DNA from 2 places in the Thalassospira sp. ABL2_045 genome. Region 1 is predicted to be linked to the other one. Evidence: riboswitches for the same ligand, from Rfam matches in the RefSeq annotation. Region 1 holds a riboswitch; the other holds the start of a gene.
The links. Region 1 has a riboswitch for glycine ahead of ACXAIA_RS10440 (L-serine ammonia-lyase). Riboswitches for the same ligand answer to the same signal wherever they lie in the genome.
Positions count from the first base shown of each region.

Region 2: it holds a riboswitch for glycine, as region 1 does, so the genes downstream of both, gcvT (glycine cleavage system aminomethyltransferase GcvT) here and ACXAIA_RS10440 (L-serine ammonia-lyase) in region 1, are expected to answer to the same signal.

Region 1 is NZ_JBSWYV010000006.1:34,611-38,024, reverse strand. It holds gene gpmI (2,3-bisphosphoglycerate-independent phosphoglycerate mutase) at 1-1,355, opposite strand, end outside; glycine riboswitch at 1,628-1,733, shown strand; glycine riboswitch at 1,737-1,859, shown strand; gene ACXAIA_RS10440 (L-serine ammonia-lyase) at 1,929-3,368, shown strand.
Region 2 is NZ_JBSWYV010000001.1:866,910-870,323, forward strand. It holds gene ispH (4-hydroxy-3-methylbut-2-enyl diphosphate reductase) at 1-664, opposite strand, end outside; gene ACXAIA_RS03925 (hypothetical protein) at 923-1,480, shown strand; glycine riboswitch at 1,584-1,681, shown strand; glycine riboswitch at 1,685-1,792, shown strand; gene gcvT (glycine cleavage system aminomethyltransferase GcvT) at 1,821-2,963, shown strand; gene gcvH (glycine cleavage system protein GcvH) at 3,032-3,403, shown strand; gene gcvPA (aminomethyl-transferring glycine dehydrogenase subunit GcvPA) at 3,406-3,414, shown strand, end outside.

The DNA of each region.
Region 1 (3,414 bases):
TGATCAGCGGTGACAAAGGCAACGCCACCGACCGATTTGATCGCGTCAATCACCTTGCCAAGGCAGGTATCAACCGCCTCGGCCGCCTTCATGGCGGCTTCAAGGATGCCGCTATGGCCGACCATGTCCGGGTTGGCGAAGTTCAGGATGATGGTGTCGTATTTTTCCGCCTTGATGGCCGCGACCAGCTTTTCGGTCACTTCCGGTGCGGACATTTCCGGCTGCAGGTCATAGGTCGCGACCTTGGGGGATGCGACCAGAATGCGGTCCTCGCCCTCAAATACCTGTTCTTCGCCGCCGTTAAAGAAGAACGACACGTGCGGGTATTTTTCAGTTTCGGCGATGCGCAGCTGCTTCATGCCGGCCTTGGAAACCACTTCGCCAAAGATGTTTGGCAGGGTCTGCGGCGGATAGATCGCATCCATGTATTTTGCATGTTCGGACGAATATTCGACCATCCCGGCCTGCACGGCGAAGTTTACCGGCGTGCCGCGATCAAAGCCGTCAAAGTCCGGCGCACAAAGGGCGGCGAGGATTTCACGCGCCCGGTCAGCTCGGAAATTGGTCATCAAAAGACCGTCGCCATCCTGCATACCGGCGTAATCGCCAATCACGGTCGGCAGAACGAATTCGTCGGTGGTGTCAGAGCCATAGGCATCGGCAATCGCGGCCTCGGCACTTTCGGCTGTGCGGCCATCGGCATAGTTCGCGCCCTGAACCATGGTGAAATAGGCCTGGCTGACACGTTCCCAGCGATTGTCGCGGTCCATCGCATAATAGCGGCCCGTAACCGTCGCGATTTCAACATTGGCATCGCCGATCAGGGTGCGGAATTTCTCAAGGAACTTGGGGGCACTTTTCGGCGGCGTGTCACGGCCATCAAGATAGGCGTGGATTTTCACCGGCACGCCTGCACCGGCGATGATTTTGGCAAGGGCTGCCATATGTACCTGATGGGAATGCACCCCGCCTTCGGACAGAAGACCGGCAATGTGGCAAACGCCGTTGGAATCGGACAGCTTGGCGATGATCTTTTTGACGGTGTCGGTTTCGGCGATGGTGCCGGTTTTGACCGCCTCGTCAATTTTGGGCAGTTCCTGCATGACCACGCGGCCGGCACCGAGGTTCATGTGACCGACTTCCGAGTTGCCCATCTGACCTTTGGGCAGGCCGACATCCAGACCGCAGGCCTTGAGGAACCCGGTCGGATTGTTGGCGTAAAGGTCATCCCAGACAGGCGTGTTGGCAAGCGCAACAGCGTTGTTCTTGCTTTCTTCGCGATACCCCCAGCCGTCCAGAATGCACAGCACCACAGGGCGCGGGCGCTTTACGGAATTCTTGTCAGTCACGTTCATAACCCCACAGATAAAGGAAAAGGCTGAATGTCCCGTAAATATGGTGACTTAGGGGATATTTCGCCATCAATCCCGTCATGCGGGCAGGGTGGGTCTACCTTCGCGCACAACAGGTACATGAATTACACGGGCAATTTAGCACGATTGCCGGTGCTTAACAGCATCCGCCGCAGAAAATTTTGCAGATGCAAACCAGTTCTTTTGACAGTGTCTAAAGACGCAGATAGTGTTCAATCTGACGGTGAACCTCTGAGGTGGCAGAAATGCCATTTCGCACCGTGACGGGAGAGTTCGGATATCACGCGATTTGCATGATGTGCGGCGCCGAAGGAGCAATGCCTCATAAACACTCTCAGGCAGATGGACCGTCACGGATAGAGGCTCTGGAGAGAGAAACCAAAAAGCGTCAGGGAGAAGACGCGATATGGTTTCCACCGAAGGATGAACGCCAGTTGCCCGATATTTATCGGACGGTGGCAGATAATCTCAGGTCAAGGGACAGAGGGGGCAAAAACACCGGTTCGTAAACAGCGCGAAAACAAGCGCTTTACTGAGCCGTGAAGGAGGCCCTTGATGACAAATCCCGCAACCGATCCCTCTTCGGGATCGCAAGACAATTCCCAACATGACGTTAACCTGTCGGTTGTCGACCTTTACACCATTGGCATCGGCCCATCGAGTTCGCATACGGTTGGCCCGATGCGCGCGGGATATCGTTTCTGCCTTGAACTCGAAGCATGCAATCTTTTGCAAAATACCGGCAGTGTCGTGGTGGATCTGTATGGCTCGCTTGCCCTGACCGGCAAGGGGCACGCCACCGATACCGCTGTCATCATGGGGCTGAATGGCAAACGCCCGCGCAATATCGATCCCGACGACATCGTGCCAACGGTCACGGCGATTGATGAAACCAGCCTGTTGCAGCTTTATGGGCAGTATCCGGTGGCGTTTAACCGCGATACCAATCTGGTGTTTCATTTCACCGAAACTCTGCCGCAGCATCCCAACGGCATGCGCATTACCGCCTTTGACCGCGATGGCGTGAAAATCCACACCCAGGAATATTTCTCGGTCGGGGGTGGCTTTATCGTATCGAGCGACGACCACGGTGCGGAATATTCCGGCGATAACATCACCCTGCCATTTCCGTTTTCCTCGGCCGATGAGCTGATGGAAATCTGCAAGCGCGAAGGTCGCTCGATTGCGGAAATCATGATGGAGAACGAGCAAAGCTGGCGCAGCCCGGAAGAAACCATCGCCTTTGTTGATCGTGTCCATGACGCGATGATGAGCTGCATTGATCGCGGCATTCGCACCGATGGCATTTTGCCAGGCGGACTGAACGTCAAGCGCCGGGCATCAAACCTTTATAAGGAACTGACTGAAAAGCCCGAAGCAGGCCTGCGTGATCCGCTGACCGTGATTGATTGGGTCAATCTTTATGCGCTTGCGGTCAACGAAGAAAACGCAGCAGGTGGCCGGGTTGTGACTGCGCCGACCAATGGTGCTGCGGGGGTTATTCCGGCGGTTCTGCGCTATTACGAAAAGTTCGGCGCCAACGCCAATCAGCACAATATCCGTGAATTCCTTCTGACCGCAGCGGCCATCGGGTCGATCTATAAAAAGCGTGCCTCGATCTCGGCCGCTGAAGTCGGTTGTCAGGGGGAGGTCGGCGTAGCCTGCTCGATGGCGGCCGGTGCGCTGTGTGCGGTTCTGGGCGGCACGCCCGAGCAGGTTGAAAACGCCGCCGAGATCGGCATGGAGCATAACCTTGGCCTGACATGCGATCCGATCGGCGGTCTGGTGCAGGTGCCGTGCATCGAGCGCAACACCATGGGCGCGGTCAAGGCGATCAATGCCGCACGTCTGGCATTGCGCGGTGACGGGCAACATACCGTGTCGCTGGACAAGGTGATCGAAACCATGCGCCAGACGGGACTCGACATGCAAAGCAAGTACAAGGAAACCAGTCAGGGCGGCCTTGCGGTCAATGTCAACGTGGTTGAGTGCTAAACCCAATTCTTAAGAATAGGGCAGAAAGCCGGGCTTTTTCGCATGT
Region 2 (3,414 bases), on a different contig from region 1:
GAATGGCATCGGCCTTTTCGGCGATCAGTTTGACCGCGTGCTGACGGTTGGTTGTCGCGTAGCAGATGTCTTCTTTTTTCGGGACCGAGATTGACGGGAAGCGCCGTTGCAGGATTTCGATGATCTTGGCGGTGTCATCAAGCGACAAGGTTGTCTGGGTCACGAAGGCCAGATTGTCCGGATCCGAAATTTTGATGGTTTCGGCGTCTTGTTCGGTTTCGACAAGCGTCATGCTGCCCAGTGGCAACTGGCCCATGGTGCCGATCACTTCAGGGTGGCCGGCATGACCAATCAGAAGGATATGCTTGCCATCTGCATGATGACGTTCGGCACCGCGATGGACTTTCGAGACCAGCGGGCAGGTCGCATCAAGATATTCAAGCTTGCGGGTTTCGGCGGCCTCGGGCACGGATTTCGGTACGCCATGGGCAGAAAAGATCACCGGAACCCCGTCCGGAACGGCATCGAGTTCGTCGACAAAAACCGCACCCATGTCTCGCAGGCGATTGACCACGAATTTGTTATGGACGATTTCGTGGCGGACATAGACCGGCGCACCATATTTTTCGAGCGCCTTTTCGACGATCTCGATGGCGCGATCGACCCCGGCGCAAAAACCGCGCGGGTTGGCGAGAACGATCTGAAGGCTGGCTTTGTCAGACATGATACAGGTCCGGCTTTCCCAATCGCGTGCGGGCGTTCCCGACGCATTTTTCAAACATTGTCGTTACATAACCCGCCTGATCATGTGGTGCAATGACTCTGCGGCAAAAGGGCCGCGTGTTGTGGCCGGAAATTTGACCTTTTCTATTCCCGCGACCCGTTGAAGCGGGTTGTGCCGACACCCGTGAGGGAATAGACTGCGCGCGGGCCGTTCGGATAAGACACAGGCCTGAAAACATTTGGTTTGATAGAGGCTTGGATGACAATCGGTAACGGACTTCGGCGCGTTTTTGCATTTGGTATGGTCTCGCTTGGCGGATTGCTAAGTGCGTGCGGCGGCGGAAACCCGTTCGAAGAACAGCCCGTACCGGTTTGCCCGGCCGCCTATCTGCCAAAGGATACGGCGAAGCTGGTCGAGTTCAGTGGCGGTGGCCGCGATCTGACCGATGTGATCGTTGAGGCGGAATTTACCGGTTATATCGGTGACTGCGGCTATGATCTGGATGACAAGGAACTTGATGTCATCATCAGCCCGATCATCACTGCCGAACTTGGACCGGCGGCGCAAAATCGTACTGTGCAGTTCGAATATTTCGTTGCGCTCCGCGACCCGAATGGCAACTTCATCCAGAAGTCGGTGTTCAACATCAATATGGCCTTTGCCGACAATCTGAACATGGCGCGGATCCGCGATGAGCAGGTGACACTTTCGGTGCCGCTCGATGATGTCTGGACGGGTCCGGATTATGAAATCTATCTCGGTTTCCAGCTGAGCGCGGAGCAACTGGAATATAATCGCCGCTTCGGAACCGATTGATTTATCGGGAAGTTTTGGCGTTTCGGGCCGGTCGATAGCCCCTTTTGGGAAAATAGGGGCTGGTCGGTTTGCGCGGAAACCCGTACAATAGAAACACACCCAAATGATCCCCGTGGGAGAGGCCGCAGTCCTTATGGATATGCGGACGCCGAAGGAGCAACCACCCCGGAAACTCTCAGGCAACAGGACCGCGCGGAGATGGGACTCTGGAAAGCAGGTGCTGTGATCAGCCTGATCAAAACGCACCTCGCCGAAGATGTAAGCAGACCGGTTTAGCCATTGGCTGTGATTCTTTCAGGCTCCGAGACAGAGGGGGAATGTGGTTGGCCAGTGGTCGGCTATGTTTCGCAACGATTGTCCCGGAGAAGGAAGAGTGGATCAACAGACCGAACTGCTAAAAACAGCCCTTTATGACCTGCATGTTGAACTCGGTGCCAAAATGGTGCCGTTTGCGGGCTATGCCATGCCGGTTCAATACCCGCTTGGTGTGAAGGGCGAACATCTTCATACCCGTGCAAAGGCTGGCCTGTTTGATGTCTCGCATATGGGGCAGGTGCGCCTGACCGGCGAAAACCGCGTGGCAGAGCTTGAAAAGCTTGTGCCCGGTGATATTGCGATCCTCAAGCCCGGTCGCACGCGTTATTCCGCATTCACCCAGGACGATGGCACAATCCTTGACGATCTGATGATTACCAATGCGGGTGACAGCCTGTTCCTGGTGATCAATGCGGCTTGCAAGGATGACGATATTGTTCATATGCGCGCCAATCTTGGCGATGGCGTATCCCTTGAAGAAATCGATGATCGCGCGCTGATGGCGCTGCAGGGCTCGGATGCGGCCAAGGTGCTGGCACGGTTTGCGCCTGCGGTTACTGATCTGAAATTCATGAGCTTTGCCGAAATCGAGATCGCAGGCGTCCCGTGCTTTGTGACCCGTTCAGGCTATACCGGTGAAGACGGTTATGAGATTTCGGTGCCCAATGCGGATGCCGAAACGCTTGCACGTAAATTGCTGGCCGAGGACGAAGTTGAGGCGATTGGCCTTGGCGCGCGTGATTCGCTGCGTCTGGAAGCCGGTCTGTGCCTGTATGGCAATGACATCGACACCACCACGACCCCGGTGGAAGGTGATCTGAACTGGATCATCAACAAGCGTCGCCGGGCCGAAGGCGGGTTCAAGGGATCTGACGTGATCCTCGATCAGCTTGAAAATGGTGCGGATCGCAAGCGTGTCGGCATCAAGCCCGAAGGCAAGGCCCCGGCCCGCGAACATACCCAGATTTTGAATGCAGACGGCGAAGAGATTGGCGAGATCACGTCAGGCGGGTTTGGCCCGACCGTCGATGGTCCGATCGCAATGGGCTATGTTGCGATCGAGTTTTCCAAACCGGGAACCAAGATCGACCTGATGGTGCGCGGCAAGGCCCGCCCGGCCGAGGTGGTTGAACTTCCGTTTGCACCGCATCGCTATTTCCGCGGTTGAGTATCCGAAATTTTGAGAGCGCGGCGACGCCGCATTGGCATTGAATTGATCAAGAGGGACAAAGGGAAATGACAAAGAAATTTTCGCAAGAACATGAGTGGATCGAGTTCGAAGATGGTGTTGCGACCGTTGGCATCACCGATTACGCGCAGCAGTCGCTGGGTGACATTGTTTATGTCGAGCTGCCGGAAGTTGGCAAAAAGCTGACCAAGGACGGCGACGCAGCCGTGGTTGAATCGGTCAAGGCCGCCAGCGACGTCTATGCCCCGCTTGATGGTGAGATTGTTGAAATCAACGAAGAACTTGATGCCAATCCGGCACTGGTCAACGAAGCCCCGGAATCCGAAGGCTGGTTCTTTAAAATGTCCCTTGCTGATGAATCCCAGCTTGATGCGCTGATGGATGAGGCAGCCTACAAAGACTTCGTCGAAGGTCTTTAAGCATGCGCTAT